Regions from separate parts of the Telluria sp. LT2P80 genome, predicted to be linked through region 3. Evidence: riboswitches for the same ligand, from Rfam matches in the RefSeq annotation. Region 3 holds a riboswitch; each other region holds the start of a gene.

Region 1 (5,293 bases), on a different contig from region 3:
CTTTGGGCCGTGACCCTTCATAGATCTTGAGGATATCGCGTTCGACGTCGTTGGTCATTTGGTCTGGGCTGCTTTCGTTACCAGTGCATCGAGGACCTGGCCAGTGGCCGTCATCAGCTGGCCCATGTCCTGGATCTTGTTCGATTGTGCCACAGTAGCCGGCGACACGACGTATTTACCATCGATGACGACGGTCGGCGTGCTGCTTGCTTTGTACGCTTCGGCAACAGCCGGCAGACGCTTGAGCTTGGTCTGCACGCCGAACGAGTTCCAGGCTTCCATGAACTTGGCCTTGTCCAGCCCGTTCGAGGTTGCCCAGGCGATGATGTCCTCATCCTTCATCAGGCGCTTGCGCTCGACGTGCACGGCGCGGAACACGCGGTCATGGTACTGCTCCAGCTTGCCCATGGCGTCGAGCGTCAGGAACAGGCGTGCTTCCGGGTCGCTTGGGCCCTGGAATGGCAGCGGGATGCGGCGCATCACGATGTTGTCACCCTGCTTCTTGATCCATGCATTGAGCGTCGGCTCGAACGCATTGCAGGCGCCGCAGTGGTAGGCGAAGAATTCGACGACTTCGACCTTCTTGCCGACGGTCTGGGTCGGCTGCGGCGCGGCCAGCACGGTGTATTCGGAACCGACGCGTGGATCAGTCGGCGAAGCATTGGCGAAACCGGCAACCAGGGCGGCAGCAACGAGGGCAAAACGCAGAGTGCGCATAACATCCTTCCACATATATGATTGAGCGAACGATCGCGAGATTACCACTTTTTGCCCTTTCCCTGTCTGCAGGGCGCGATTTATTGCATTTGCTTACCGCTGAAACATGCATGCAAATACATCAGCCGTCCGCGCCCGGCAGAACATGGATCAGAAGTCGTAACGCAGCGACACCTTCAGCTGTCGGCCATCGCTCGGATAAATCCCGGCGCGGCAGCTGAACGCATAGCTGTAGTGCTGGCGATCGAGCAGATTCAGGCCCGATACCGACGCTTCCCATGGGCCGAAGCGGCGCGCATAGCGGGCGTCGACCGTCGTGTACGACGGCACGCGGGCGTCACAACTGTTGGCGAAGTCGTCACCGAAACGCTGGCTGGCCACCCACTGCGCGCCGACATCGGCGCTCTGGCCATTGCCCGGCGTCCAGGCCAGGCGCGTCGTCACGACGTGTTTCGGCACCAGCACCATCTCGCGGCCGGCGTTCGGGCCATCACGGAACTCGGACTGCACGTACTGCCAGGCACCGGTCAGGCGCAGGTTGTTCGCCAGCAGCGCCTGCCCTTCGACTTCGACACCCTGGCGACGGGTCGGGTCGAGATTGGTGTTGATGCCAAAGCCGCCGGCCAGCGTCGGATCGAAGAAGATTTCGTTCGTCAGGCGGTGACGGAACACGCGCGCTGTGGCCTTGCGCGCGTCGTTGCCGAAGGCGACGCCCAGTTCGAGGTCGCGCGAGGTTTGCGGCGCCAGCACGTCCGTCGTGGCGCGGTACGAGTTTTCGTCGATGTTGGCGATGCGGTAACTGCGGCCGGCCTTGGCGAACACGGTCACGTCGCGCGCGACGTCGAAGCTGCCTTCGACCGTGAACGCATTGACCGACTGCTCGGTGTCTTCCGGGGCGGTGAACGCGAGCGGGTCGGCGTAGTCCTTGTCGAAACGTTCATGGCGCGCGCCAACGGCCAGGCGCGCATTGTGCGGCGCGTTCCAGGTCAGTTCGTCGCGCACGTAGATCGCCTTGGACGCCTGTTTGGCGTCGCCTGCCGAGAAGCTCGACGTTACTTGGCGATCCCAGCGGGTCAGGTCGATCCCGGTGACGAATTCATTGCGCTTGTCGCCGAGCGTGGCTGTGTGGCGCAGACGTAGCGAGAACTGGGTCTGCTCGGACTGGTAGCGCAAGGCCGATGGGAAGCCCGAGAACACATATGTCGAACCGACATCGCGCTCGCGGTGCGACAGTTCGGCCGCCAGTTCGATGGCGCCGATGCGGTGTTCGACGAACGCGCTGACACGGTCGGTGTCGAGCGAGCCGAAATCATCCGGCGTGTTGCTTTGGGTCGGGTTGGCCTGGAACTGTGCCTCGTTCAGCGAACCCGGCAGGCGCGAGTCCGAGCGCGAGCTCTCGAAACGCAGGCCAGCGCGGCCGTTCGAGGCGTACGCATATTGCACGCCGCCGCTGAAGCTCGTCTGCTCGTACTTGTTGTTGTCGCGGTAGTTGTCGGTGCGGCGGTCGGCCACGGCGGCGTCGAACGACCACGGGCCGGCGCCATGCGCGATCGAGGCGCGCAGGTCGAGCGCATCGAAGCGCCCGCCTTCCACGAACAGGGTGCCGCGCGTGCCGCTGCCTTGCGGACGGCGGGTGAAAATCTGGATCACGCCGCCGGTGGCGCCATCGCCGTACAGCACGCTGCTGCCGCCGCGCGTGATCTCGATGCGCTCGACCGTGTCGACCGGGATGCTCGAGAGCACCGTGCTGGCCAGCTCATTTTCATTCAGGCGCACGCCGTCGACCATCACGACCACGTTTTGCGCGCTGTTGGTGCCGAAGCCGCGCAGGTCCAGGCTGAAGTCGGGCGAGCCGTCCAGGCTCTGGCGACCGAAGACGCCGCCAATCTTGCGGATGGCCGCGTTGACGTCGGCCACGCCGGCGCTGCGGATCTGGTCAGCGGTGATCACGGTGGCGCCGATTGGCGTGGCGGTGGCCGGGAAGCGGGCGGCGGTGACGACGACCGGCGCCAGCGTTTCCTGTGCGGTGGCGATGGTGGCGAAGGTGGACACGGCGAAGGCGCACGCCACAACGAGGGGCGCGCGGCGCGCGGGAGCTGCAAAAGTCATGATGAGTGTGTTCTCGGTAAAGGGCGCCCCGCTGCGTCCCCGCAGCCTGGCGTCGAAGGAAGCGCCTTGCGCTTCCACCTGTCCTGGCCGGTATCCGGGCTGGCAAGCGGACGCCCTCACCTTCCTGTCGTGCGGACAGTGGTTATCGAGATTGTCTGCCGCGGCGCAGGATGTGCGGACGCGGCGCTTGTTGACCGTTGCGGGGGCAGCACACTTCCAGGACGGCGCGCGGCGCAGCCCTGTCGTGTTTCCCGTTTAACTTCGCGCGCTGGAATGCGCGCGAGAGCACCAAAACGGCGCGATTATACCGTGTCGGCACGCGCCCTGGCGGGTCAGCTGCCGCGCTTGCCGCGCGACTGCTCTTCGAGCTTGGCAGCGAGCTTCTCGGCGGCCAGGCGGGCTTTCTCGGCCACTTCGGCCGCGTGCAGGACCAGGCTGGCTGCGCGCGAATCCGGCGTTTCCAGGCTGATGCGGCCCAGGGCGCCCTGGCGGTAATCCTGCAGCAGCGAGTGCGCCGCCTTTTCGTAGTCGTACTCACCGCCGCGTACACGGAAGCCCCGGCGCATCGCCACGCCTTCGATGACGCCGACACCATCCATGCCCTCCGTTTTCAGGCCATAGCGCGCGGTGAGCAGGTGCGGGTAGCGCTGCAGCAGCAGCTCGCCCAGGTATTCGGCCACTTCTTCTTCGACCAGCGCATTGGTGCCAATGGCATGGCTTGCCGCCAGCATCAGGCCATCGGTGGCCATGGCGATCTTTGGCCACAGCATGCCGGGCGTGTCGACCAGGACCACGTTCTTGTTCAGGTACAGGCGCTGCTGGACCTTGGTGACGGCCGGCTCGTCGCCCACCTTGGCCACGCGTTTTTTCAGCAGCGCGTTCATCAACGTCGATTTGCCGACGTTGGGAATGCCCATGATCATGATACGCAGCGGCTTGGTCGGCACGCCGCGGTGCGGCGCCAGCGACAAGGCCAGATCGGGGATACGGGCGACGTCGGCCGGCTTCTTGGTCGTCATCGGGTAGGCGGTCACGCCTTCCTGCGCATCGTAATAGGCTTTCCAGGCGGCGGTGGCGACCGGATCGGCCAGGTCGATCTTGTTCAGGATCTTGAGGCTGGGACGCTGGCGGAACTTGCGCAACTGATCCACCAGTGGGTTGCAGCTCGCCTCGGGCAGGCGTGCATCGAGGACTTCGATCACCAGATCGATGTTCTCCATCTGCTCGGCCGCTTCCTTCTTGGCCGCGTTCATGTGGCCCGGGAACCATTGTATCGACATGCTGTTGCTTTCTTTATCTTTCGTTCAAGGTGCTATTTTACGCTGGTGGCGCGCGCGGGCGTCGCGAACCCGCCACAGCTGGTCTTTCTCTTGCACATGACGTTGAGCCGTTGCAACACTGTTGACATATTCGGCGTGCACACTGGCCCTTGGCCACGCATGGTGGCGGGACGCAGCGGAGACGACATATGCGCGCACGGGACAGACTGAAACGATCGATGGTGCGCTGGTATGGCGTCGGCTTGCTGTGCTGCGCCATCGCGGTGTCCGCGCTGGTCGAGTTGCCGCTGGTGCCTTACTGAACCAGCACCGGTTCGCTGCATTCAAGAGGCGGCAAGGTGGCCGCCGGATCGAACGCCGCCAAGCGCTCGCGCGCCGCCGCGCGGTCTTTCGCATACTCGGCCAGGTAGCGGCTCCGTTCCTCGCTCTGCCATACGTGATCGGGCACGCCGGCCAGCGACAGCGTGCGGCTCACCAGCACGGGGCCCTCACGGCGCGCCAGCAGCAGCCGATCCGGATCCGCGTTCTCACGCAGCAGATAGCCTTCGACATCGCGCAGCACGAGCGGCAATGGCGGCGCAGGATCGGCGTCGTGCAGCAGCTTGCCGTGCACGCGCAACGCGACCGACTGCATGCCCTGCCCCAATAGCTCGTTGAAGCTCGCCAGCGCAAACGGGCGGCCAAGCGCATCGTCGATGCGGCCGCTGACCACGTAGCGGCCAGCCAGGCGCACATCGAGCGGCAGCGTGAACTCAAGGGCGTCCGCGCCGATCGCTTCACGCGGCGCGCCCGCCCACACGGCCGGCAACTCGGGCGAATAAATCACGTCGAACAACACGACACCCGCACGGCCGGCCGCGCTGAAACGCACTTCGCTGCGGATGGTGCCGTGAAAGCCGGCCAGTGCGCCCGCCTGCGGCGCGAACGTGGCGCGCCAGTGGCCGTCATCATCCTGCGAAAACGCCAGCGTTACACGGGGCGCGGGGCGATTGCCCGTGGCGCCCATGCCCTGGGCCAGTGCGCGCGTGACCACCAGCGGCAGCGCGGCGCCGTGCGCGTCGACGGCGCGCAGCGAAAACTCGACCGTCTCGCCCGCCGCCAGGTAGACGCGCGACTGCGCGGTCTGCACCAGCACGCCCGGATCGCTGTCCCCGCCATCGATGCGCATCGGGTTCGATTCGCGCACC
Region 2 (5,293 bases), on a different contig from region 3:
TAGTCGCCATAGCTCATGTCCTTGCTGAAATCGAGCTTGGCGCCGTGATAGCCGGGCTGCGAGACAGGGCAGCCACTCACATCGGCATTGCTGGCGGACGAATCCGGGGTAACAGGGCAGGGCATCGTGTCCTCTCTTGAGAATCGACCGAGAATCGCTCAGGTCACCGCAGTGCGCTTGGCATCGACCTGATAGTCGCTGCGGTCCAGGATATCCTTGAGCACCATCACCGCCTGCCACACATCGTCATACCCCGTGTACAGCGGCGTGAAGCCGAAGCGCATCACCTGCGGCTCGCGGTAGTCGCCAATGACGCCGCGCGCGATCAGGGCCTGCATCACTGCGTAGCCATGCGGATGCGTCACGCTCACCTGGCTGCCACGGTCCGCATGATTGCGCGGCGTGATCAGCTCCAGCGGATGCGCGGCGCATTCCTGTTCGAGCAGCGCCAGGAACAGATCCGACAGGGCGAGCGACTTCTTGCGCAGCGCCGCCATCGTCACGTCCTGAAACACGGCCAGCCCGCACTCGATCAGCGCCAGCGCCACCACCGGCTGCGTGCCGCACATCGCGCGCTTGATGCCGGCCACCGGCGCAAACGCCGGCTGCATCGCGAACGGCTGGCGGTGCGCCCACCAGCCCGTGAGCGGCTGCGTGAACTGCGCATGATGGCGCTGTGGCACCCAGATGAACGCTGGCGCGCCCGGGCCGCCGTTGAGGAATTTGTAGGTGCAGCCCACCGCGAAGTCGGCGTTCGCGCCATTCAGATCCACTTCCACTGCGCCGGCCGAATGGGCCAGGTCCCAGATCGCCAACGCGCCGGCGGCGTGGATCTGCGCCGTGATCGTCTTCATGTCGAGCATGCGCCCGGTGCGGTAGTTCACGTGCGTGAGCATCACGACCGCCACCTGGGCGCCGGCGTCGCCTTCCAGAGCAGCGGGCAGGTCGGCCCAACTGTCGAGCAGGCGCAGCTCGTAACCGCGCTCGAGCCAGCCGATCAGGCCTTCGGCCATGTAGATATCGCTCGGGAAGTTATCGCGCTCGGTGAGGATGATGCGGCGGGCGGCGTGCGCCGGCGCGTCGGCCTGCATCTTGAGCGACGCGGCCAGCGCCTTGAACAGGTTCACCGAGGTCGAATCGGTGACCACCACTTCATCGGCCGCGGCGCCGATCAGCGGCGCGATCAGGGTGCCCAGGCGCTGCGGCAGGTCGTACCAGCCGGCCGTGTTCCAGCTGCGGATCAGGTCATTGCCCCATTCGGCGGCGATCACGTCCTGCGCGCGTTGCAGGGCCGCGCGGGGGCGGGCGCCGAGCGAATTGCCATCGAGGTAAATCACGCCGTCCGGCAGCGCGAAGGCATTGCGCTGGGGCGCCAGCGGGTCGGCCGCGTCGAGGGCCAGGCAGTCTTGTCGTGTGATCATGTGAACGGTCGCGAAGAAGTAGTGGGTGCCGGCCTGGCCGGACGATACCGCCATTCTAGGCTAGAGGCCAAAGAATGCGGTGACAGTGGCGCACCCTGGCTGTAGAATCGCGCCCAATCAAGTGAATGGTGCCGTCCTGCTCGTCTGCAGGAAGGTGAAACGGGAAGCCGGTGACGTGTGCGAATCCATCGCACGCCAGTCCGGCGCAGCCCCCGCTGCTGTATGCCTGACGACCCTCGTCGAACGCCACTGTGCCCCGTGCACGGGAAGGCAGGACCCGGGAAGGATGACGGCAAGCCAGAAGACCGGCCAATCACGATGCATTGCGTACGTCCCGGGGTGTGGGCGTGCCTGTTGGTAGTTCGTCGTTCCTTTTTTGTTGCCATCGCGGTCGCGTCAGCGTTCGTGCGCGCGTGCGCATGGCTTGCTGCGTCCAGCGTGGAAGGAAGACGTCTGCCCGTTGTCATGCGCGCCCTGGCGCGCAGCTGAAAGGTCGACGTTCACATGAACACTGCTTCGCTTGCCCGCGCCTCTACTGCGCTGGTGCTTTTGCTCGCGTCCCTGCTTGCCTGCGCCCACAGCCACGCCGCTACCATGTTCGCCTTGGTCACCGAGCGCGCCGCGCCAGGCGCGATCGAGGCCGCCCACCGCCACCTGGCCAGCCACCCGCGCGACCGGATTCAGTTGCGCACGCCGGCCCAGTTGATGGCCGCGAGTGAACGCGAGGTAGGCCAGTGGATCGCCGGCGCCGACACGGTGCTGGCCGTGTCGCTGTTCGGCGATCCGGCGCGCCGCATGAAGGATGTGCTGGCGCGCCATGCCAAGCCAGGCACCGCGGTGCTGGCGTTCAATGGCGAAGCAAGCCTGAACCTGATGACGCGCGCGGCGCACGGCAGCCTGGCCGGCTTCGCGCCCGAGCTGCTGCGCGAACTGGCAGCCGAAGCACCGGCGCCAGCCGCACTGCAGGCGGCAGAGGCGAATCCCGCGGCCCGTCACTGGCTCGCGGCGCGGCGCGTCTGGCAAGCGGGCGGCGTGGACAACACCACGGCTCTCATCGCCCACCTGCTGCATCCATCGACAGCGCTCGGCGCCCCGCTGCCCGAGCCAACACTGCGCCTGCGCGTCGGCCAGAACGAGCTGCAGGATGCTGCCGCCTGGGGCAACGCCGCAAAACTCGGCCTGAAGGACCGCCCGACCGTCGTCGTGCTCGACCTGGCGAACATGGATGGCATGGTGCCGGCCGCGCTGTGCCGCCGCATCGAAGAACAGGGCCAGGCCTGCGTGCAGCTGCTCACGCGCTGGGGCGGCGCCTCGCGCGAAGCGCTGGTGCGCCTGCCGGAGCTGATCGCGCCAGCGAAGCCTGCAGCGCTGGTGGTGCTGCAGGACTTCGTCGTCGGCGCCGCCGAAGGGCGCGAAGTCGTCAGCGAAGCCTTCAAACGCCTCGATATCCCCGTGTTCAAGGCGATCCGCCTGTCGGACCGCACTGCCATTCAGTGGCAGCTTTCGCCCGATGGGCTGCCGCCGGATTCGGTGCAGTACCGCGTCGCGCTGCCCGAACTGCAGGGCATCGGCCAGCCGATGGTGGTGGCGGCGCTGGGCCAGTCGCAGCGCGACCGCCTGACCGGCATCGAGAACCGCCCGCCGGTGCTGCTGCCGGCCGAAGTCGATCGCATGACGGCGCGCGTGAGCCGCTGGCTGGCGCTGCGTGCCAAGCGCAATGCCGACAAGCGCATCGCGATGGTCTATTACAACCACCCGCCGGGCCGCCAGAACATCGGCGCCGACAACCTGAACGTGCCGGCGTCGCTGTTCGACATGCTGCATGCACTGAAAGCCGCCGGCTACACGGTCGGCGATTTACCCGCCACGCCCGAAGCGCTGCTCGACATGATCATGGCGCACGGCGTAAACCTGCCGGAAGACCGCGCCGCGCTGCGCGAGATGAGCGTTGTGGTGAACAGCGTCAGCGCGGCCGACTACGCGCGCTGGTTCGCGACGCTTGCACCGCGCGTGCAGGGCGAGATGAAGGACGGCATGCTGGGCCGCCTGCATGCCGACGTGCTGGTCGCCGAAGCGCAGGGCGAGCGCGCGCCGGGCCGCAAGCAGGCCGAGACGATCATCAAGGAATTGCTGCACCTGGTCGAGGGTGTCGACCATCCACAGCGCGTGCAGGCCACGCGCGACCTGCATGCGCTCGAAGACGGCTACCGCGCCTGTCTCGACGACAGTAAACCCAGTCCGTGCAAGGCGCTCGCGCCACTGTACCGGCGCCTGATCGGCTACGGCATCGAAGGCATGCGCGGCTGGGGCCCGGTGCCGGGCAAGGTAATGGTCGACAGCGGCAAGCTGCTGGTGCCGGGCCTCACGTTCGGCAATGTGTTCATCGGCCCGCAGCCGCCGCGCGGCTGGGAAGTCGATGAAGAACTGCTGCACGCGAATACCAGCATCACGCCGCCGCACCAGTACCTGGCCTTCTACCACTGGATCCGCGACCGCTTCAAGGCTGACGCCGTCGTGCACGTGGGGCGCCACTCGACCTTTGAATTCCTGCCCGGTAAAGCCGTGGGCCTGTCGAGCGACGATTATCCCAGCCTGATCGCGGGCGACCTGCCCGGTATCTACCCGTACATCGTTGACGGCGTGGGCGAGGGCACGCAGGCCAAGCGCCGCGGCCTGGCGATCATCGTCGACCACCTGACGCCCCCGCTGGCGACGACGCCGCTGTACGACGAGCTGCTGTCGCTGCGCCAGATCGTCGAGAGTTTCGAAGCTGCGTCGTCCGAGTCACTCAAGACGCAGGCCGCGCAACTGATGCGCGAGCGCGTCGTGGCGCTGAACCTGCGCGCCGAACTCGAAGCGTCGATGTCCGACGTGCTCGAAGTGCGCGGCATCGGCTTCGACGCTGCCGACGACGATTTGCTGGCGCACGAGGTCGGCCACTACCTGACCAAGCTGCAGGAGAAGTTCATGCCGTTCGGTCTGCACGTGTTTGGCCGGCCGTGGGACCAGAAGTCCCTCGACCTGATGCTCGATTCGATGACCAAGAGCGGCATCGACGACCCGTCCATCGCCGACAAGCTGCGCGACTCGCCGCGGCGCGAGATGGTCGGCCTGCTCGCGGGCCTGGATGGCCGCTACATCGAGCCGGGCAAGGGCAACGATCCACTGCGCTCGCCTGAAGCGCTGCCGACGGGCCGCAACTTCCACGCGGTCGATGGCGACATTCTGCCAACGCGCCTGGGTTTCGGGCTGGCGCAAAAAATGGCGGCCAAGGCGATGGCGCGCAGCAAAGGCGACGCCGCGCGGGAGCAGGGCAGCGAAGGCATCATCCTGTGGGCGTCGGACGCGGTACGCGATGAAGGCGTGATGGTCGGCTTCGCGCTGGCCATGATGGGCGCAGAGCCGGTCTGGAATGCGCGCGGCATCGTCACCGATGTGCGCCTGGTGCCGGGCGCCGTGCGGCGCGATGCGCTGGTGACCACGTCTGGCCTGTTCCGCGATCTGTACCCGAACCTGATCCGCCTGATCGACCGCGCCGGCCGGCTGGCGCTGGCGGCATCCGCCGAGACGATGGCGCGCCAGGACCCGGCACTGCGCGAGGCGCTGCAAGCGGCGCTGGCGCCGCTGCAGGGCGCCGCCTGGGGCGTTGAAGCCGTGCAGGACAACCGGGTTGCGCGCGAATGGCTGGTGCGCCAGCGCGCGCTGGTCGCCGGCGGTGCATCGACCATCGAAGCGGGGCAGGGCGCTGCGCTGCGCGTGTTCGGCGATGCGCCGGGCGCGTACGGCACGGGCGTGAATCGCCTGACCGAACGCTCGGGCGCCTGGCGCGAGCGCGAGGAAATCGGCCGTGCCTACCGCAACCGCATGGGCCA
Region 3 (5,293 bases):
GCCATCGCACCGGCGATGTCGGCGCAGGACTGCGCTACCGCCCTCGAACACGGCATGGCCCTGGCGCGCGACCTGTCCGGCAATGTCGTGGGCTTCGGCGAGATGGGTATCGGGAACACGACTTCTGCGGCAGCCCTGATGCACAAGCTGACCGGGCAGCCCGCTGCTGCCTGCGTCGGCGCCGGCACTGGCCTGACGCCTGACGGCATCCGCCATAAAGAGCATGTGGTTGCTGCCGCCGTCGCGCATCACGCCAGCGTGCACGAACCGCTCGACGTCCTGGCCACCTTCGGCGGCTTCGAGATCGCGATGATGGCCGGCGCCATGCTGCAGGCAGCCACGCTGCGCAAGGTGCTGCTGATCGACGGCTTCATCGTCACCAGCGCGCTGCTGGTCGCTGCGCGCCTGCAACCAGCGATCCTCGACTACTGCGTGTTCGCGCACTGTTCGGGCGAGCATGGCCACGCCCTGCTGCTCGAGCAGCTCGGGGCACGGCCGCTGCTCGACCTGGGTCTGCGCCTGGGCGAAGGCACCGGCAGCGCCCTTGCTCTACCCCTGCTGCACGCAGCCGCCAACTTCCTGGGCGAGATGGCGACCTTCGCATCGGCCCAGGTCTCGGCACAACTGGGCGAGCACGCGGGATGATCCATCAACTGCGCCTGTTCTTCATTGCGCTGCAGTTTTTTACGCGGATCCCGATTCCGCGCTGGGTCGGCTTCGAGCCGGCATGGCTCAATCACGCGTCGCGCTACTTCCCGCTGGTGGGCGTCGTGGTGGGCGCCATCGGCGCGGTCGTCTACTTCATCGCCGCGCACTGGCTGCCAGCGCCAGTGGCCGCCGTACTCTCCACCGCCGCGACCATTTACCTCACCGGCGCCTTCCACGAAGACGGTTTCGCCGACACCTGCGATGGTCTGGGCGGCGGCATGACAAAAGAACGCACGCTCGAGATCATGAAGGATTCGCGCGTCGGCGCTTACGGCGCGATCGGCATCGTGTGCATGCTGGGCGCGAAGCTGGCCGCACTCGCCACGCTGCCACCCTTGACTGCCGTCGGCGCCCTGCTGGTGGCGCACCCGCTCTCGCGCCTGGCCGCCACGTCCCTGATCTGGCAGATGGACTACGCCCGCGCCGAAGGCAAGGCCAAGCCGCTGGCCGTGCGCATGAGCAGCGCCGAATTCGGGATCGCGACGCTTACGGTGCTGGTGCCAGCGATCGTGCTTCTCGCCGTCGGCCTGCTCGACCTGGCCGCGATTGGCGCAGCACTGTTTGCGGCCTTGCTGGCCACGCGCTGGCTGGCCCATAAATTCACGCGCCGGCTGCAGGGCTATACGGGCGACTGTCTCGGCGCCGTGCAGCAGTTGGCCGAAGTCGCGATCTATATCGCGGTGCTGGCCACACTCGGCCGCGGCGCGCTGGTCTGATGCGCCTGTATCTCGTGCGCCACCCGAAACCGGACGTGCCGGCCGGGTACTGCTACGGCCGCACCGACCTGCCAGCACAGGCAGCCGACAGCGAACGCGTCCTGGCGGCGCTGACCAATCAAGGCATTCCCGGAGCCTTGCCGGTCTACACCAGTCCCCTGCAACGCAGCGCCGTGCTGGCGCAGCAGCTGTCAACCGCGCCCACGTTCGACGCGCGCCTGGCCGAGATGGACTTTGGCGCCTGGGAGCTGCGCCAGTGGGACGACATCACCCGGGACGAGATCGATGCCTGGAACGCCGACCTGCTTCACTACCGCCCCGGCGGCGGCGAGAACGTCCTGCAGGTGGCCATGCGCGTGGACGCGTTTCGGGCCGACATCCAGCGCGCAGGGCACGCCGAGGCAGTCGTCATCTGCCACGCCGGTACCATGCGCCTGCTGCACGCCATGTCCAGCGGCGGAACATTGGAGGATGCTGCGCTGCGTGCGGCATCGACACCACACCAGATCGGCTACGGCGAAGTCATGGTGCTGGAAATATGACAATGCCCGGGGCAACCACCTTATAATGAGCGCGTTTTGGTGCTCGCACCTGCGTTCGCAGGTGCAGTTAAACGGGAAACACGAAGCTCTTCACAGGGCCAACGCGTGCTGCCCCCGCAACGGTAAGCAAGTGCTGCAGCCTCTCATCGGGTCCTGCGGCAAACCGCCCCCTCATACCACTGTGCTTTAAAAGCATGGGAAGGTCGGACGGCCATACTTGTCAGCCCGGATACCGGCCAAAAGGTGGATACGCGCACAGCGCGATCCTTTGAATCCAGCCCACGGGGACGTCGGCGGGATGCCTTTGATAAGAACCACTCATGAATTTTCCAGTAAGCCGGCAAGCGGCCGCCGTGTCGCTCGCACTCGCCCTCATCTCGTCCACCGCCATCGCCGAAGTCGCTGACACCGTCGTCGTCACCGCGACCCGCACGCCGCAACTCGCTGCCGACCTGATCGCCGACACCACCGTCATCAACGCCGAAGAGATCGCGCGCTCGGGCGCCGGCTCGGTGGCCGACATCCTGCAGCGCCAGCGCGGCATCGAGATCGCCCGCAACGGCCCGGCCGGCACCACGACCAGCGTCTATGTGCGCGGCGCAAACGCCAACCAGATCGTCGTGCTGCTCGACGGCGTGCGCATCGGCTCGTCCACCACCGGCACCGCCAGCTGGAATGCCATCCCGCTGGGCGCCATCGACCGCATTGAAATCGTCTACGGGCCACTGAGCACGCTGTACGGCGCCGACGCCATCGGCGGCGTGATCCAGATCTTCACCCGCAAGGGCGAAGGCGCACCTGTCGTCACCGCTTCGGTGGGTGCCGGCAGCAATGCGACGCTGCAGGGCGATGCAGGCATCTTCGGCAGCAGCGGTGGCCCGAATGCCATCAACTATGCCTTCGGCGCCGGCTACGAAGAGTCGGATGGCTTCTCGTCCACACGGCCCGGTGCGTCAGGCTACAACGCCGACGAAGACGGCTACCGCCGCCGCAATGCCAACGGCCGTGTGTCGATGGCGCTCGCGCCGGGCCACGAGATCGGCGCCCAGTTCCTGGCCAGCCGCACGTACAGCCAGTACGATGCCAGTGGTTCCGGCAGCTACGATGTGCACAGCGACTCGGACATCAATACCGCCGCCGTCTACATGACCAACCAGATTTTGCCAAACTGGCGCAGCACCGTGCAGTACGCGCGTTCGGAAGACAAGTCGGGCAACTTCAGCAACGCCACGGCCAGCGGCGCCAGCCAGATCGACACCGAGCAGAACGAATTCTCGTGGCAGAACAATGTCGCGATCGGCCAGGACACGCTGCAGCTGCTATTCAACCACCGCAAGGAAGAAGTCTCGTCGATGCGCCAGACACGCATCACCAATTCGTATGCAGCAGCCTACTCGGCCAAGCGCGCCAATCACCTGTTCGACGTCAGCGCGCGCCAGGACCGCTCGGTCTACGGCAGCCAGAACACCGGCGCCGCCGGCTACGGCTACGAGTTCGGCAACGGCCTGCGCGCCACTGCCAGCATCGGCACGAGCTTCCGCGCCCCGACCTTCAACGAACTGTACTTCCCGGGCTACGGCCTGGCGACGAACAAGCCGGAAAAAGGCCGCAATCGCGAAGTGGGCCTGCGCTACGACGGCAACGGCTACACCCTCGATGCCACGTACTTCCACAATCGCCTGACCGACATGATTGTCTCGGCCACGCCATGCCCGGACGGCATCAACCGCAGCTGCGCCTACAACGTCAACGAAGCAACGCTCGAAGGCTTCTCGCTGGCCGGCAGCACGCGCCTGATGGACGTGAACCTGCGCGCCAGCCTCGATTGGCAGGATCCGCGCGATGACACCACCGGCCGCCAGCTGGCGCGCCGTGCGAAGAAGCACGCCAACTTCGCGGCCGATTACGTGCTGGGCCAGTTAAAGAGCGGCGCCGAGCTGACCGTGTCGGGCGACCGTTTCGACAATGCGCCGAATACCAACCGCCTGGCTGGCTACGGTTTGCTGAACCTGTACACCACGTACCAGTTCACGCCCGAGTGGTCCCTGCTGCTGCGCGTGAACAACGTCGCGGACAAGAACTACGAAGTGGCGCGCAACTACGGCACCAGTGGCCGCACCTGGTTCGCGTCGCTGCGCTACGGCATCCGTTAAGCTGGCATTTTTCGCCCGCGGCGCACGCGCCGCGGGCATCGATCAACTATCAGGGCCCGCATGCAAGCACCCGTCCCGTCATTACGCCAACGCGCCACGCTCATCATCGGCGCCATGCTGGTCCTGGCCATCGCTACCCTGCTGTTCTCGGGCATGACCGGTTCCATCCGCGTGCCGCTCAGCGACATCCCCGACGCCCTGCGCCAATTGGCAAGTGGCCAACCCGAATCCCTGTCCGCATCCCTGCTCGACCTGCGCGCCAGCCGCGCGCTGGTGGCCTTTGCCACTGGCGGCGCCCTCGCCCTGGCCGGCCTGATGATGCAGGCGCTGTTACGCAATCCCCTCGCTGACCCGTATGTGCTGGGCGTCTCGTCCGGCGCATCGGTTGGTGCCCTCCTCGCCTTGCTGCTCATGGCGTCCACACTGATGGTCGATGCGGCCGCACTGGTCGGTGCCGTCGGCGTCTCCCTGCTGCTGTACGCGCTGGCGCGGCGCGACCTGCGCAGCGGCCAGGCTGCCGAAGGCGGCGCCTCGATGCTGCTGCTGACCGGCGTGATCGTCTCGGCCCTGTGCGGCTCCCTCGTCACCCTCATGCTGTCGATCGCGCCGGAGGGGCGCCTGCGCAGCATGATCTTCTGGCTGATCGGTGACCTGGCCGGCGCGCCGCTGCGTCTGGCGCCGTGGCTCGTGCTGATCGGCGCGCTGCTGTTTGCCATGCGCAGCGCGCGCGCCATGAATATGGTTGCGCTGCACGCCGAAAACGCCGTCACTCTGGGCGTGCGCGTGAGTGCGCTGCGCAAGGGCTTGTTCTTCGTGTCGGCGCTGCTCACGGCGAGCGCCGTCACCAGCGCGGGTTCGATTGGGTTCGTCGGCCTGATCGTGCCGCACGCATGCCGCTTCGCCTTCGGCCCCGACCACCGTGTCCTGATTCCCGCCGTCGTCCTGAGCGGCGGCGCGTTCCTCGTGCTGTGCGATACGCTGGCACGCACGATCGTCGCGCCGCAGCAGCTGCCGGTCGGCGCCATCACGGCGATGATCGGTGCGCCGGTCTTCCTGTATCAACTGCACCGCATGCGCAAATGACCGTCATCGCCACTCAAGATCTGCGCCTCTCCGTCGCCGGCCGCACCCTGGTGCAGGGCCTTGACTGGGCCGCGCAACCCGGCGAATGCTG

The links. A riboswitch is a leader RNA that binds a small molecule or an ion and turns the genes downstream of it on or off. The one in region 3 is predicted to bind cobalamin.
Region 1: another riboswitch for cobalamin. It lies ahead of AC56LW_RS09315 (TonB-dependent receptor); the one in region 3 lies ahead of AC56LW_RS23740 (TonB-dependent receptor domain-containing protein).
Region 2: another riboswitch for cobalamin. It lies ahead of AC56LW_RS12140 (cobaltochelatase subunit CobN); the one in region 3 lies ahead of AC56LW_RS23740 (TonB-dependent receptor domain-containing protein).

What each region holds. Positions count from the first base shown of each region.
Region 1 is NZ_JCASIO010000002.1:679,497-684,789, reverse strand. Features, by position in the region: gene AC56LW_RS09325 (hypothetical protein) at 1-58, opposite strand, end outside; gene AC56LW_RS09320 (thiol:disulfide interchange protein DsbA/DsbL) at 55-717, opposite strand; gene AC56LW_RS09315 (TonB-dependent receptor) at 868-2,826, opposite strand; cobalamin riboswitch at 2,895-3,133, opposite strand; gene ylqF (ribosome biogenesis GTPase YlqF) at 3,159-4,079, opposite strand; gene AC56LW_RS09305 (hypothetical protein) at 4,402-5,293, opposite strand, start outside.
Region 2 is NZ_JCASIO010000004.1:81,930-87,222, reverse strand. Features, by position in the region: gene kynA (tryptophan 2,3-dioxygenase) at 1-125, opposite strand, end outside; gene kynU (kynureninase) at 159-1,421, opposite strand; cobalamin riboswitch at 1,531-1,749, shown strand; gene AC56LW_RS12140 (cobaltochelatase subunit CobN) at 1,926-5,293, shown strand, end outside.
Region 3 is NZ_JCASIO010000019.1:7,696-12,988, reverse strand. Features, by position in the region: gene cobT (nicotinate-nucleotide--dimethylbenzimidazole phosphoribosyltransferase) at 1-645, shown strand, start outside; gene AC56LW_RS23750 (adenosylcobinamide-GDP ribazoletransferase) at 642-1,424, shown strand; gene AC56LW_RS23745 (histidine phosphatase family protein) at 1,424-1,966, shown strand; cobalamin riboswitch at 1,987-2,221, shown strand; gene AC56LW_RS23740 (TonB-dependent receptor domain-containing protein) at 2,287-4,119, shown strand; gene AC56LW_RS23735 (FecCD family ABC transporter permease) at 4,180-5,202, shown strand; gene AC56LW_RS23730 (ABC transporter ATP-binding protein) at 5,199-5,293, shown strand, end outside.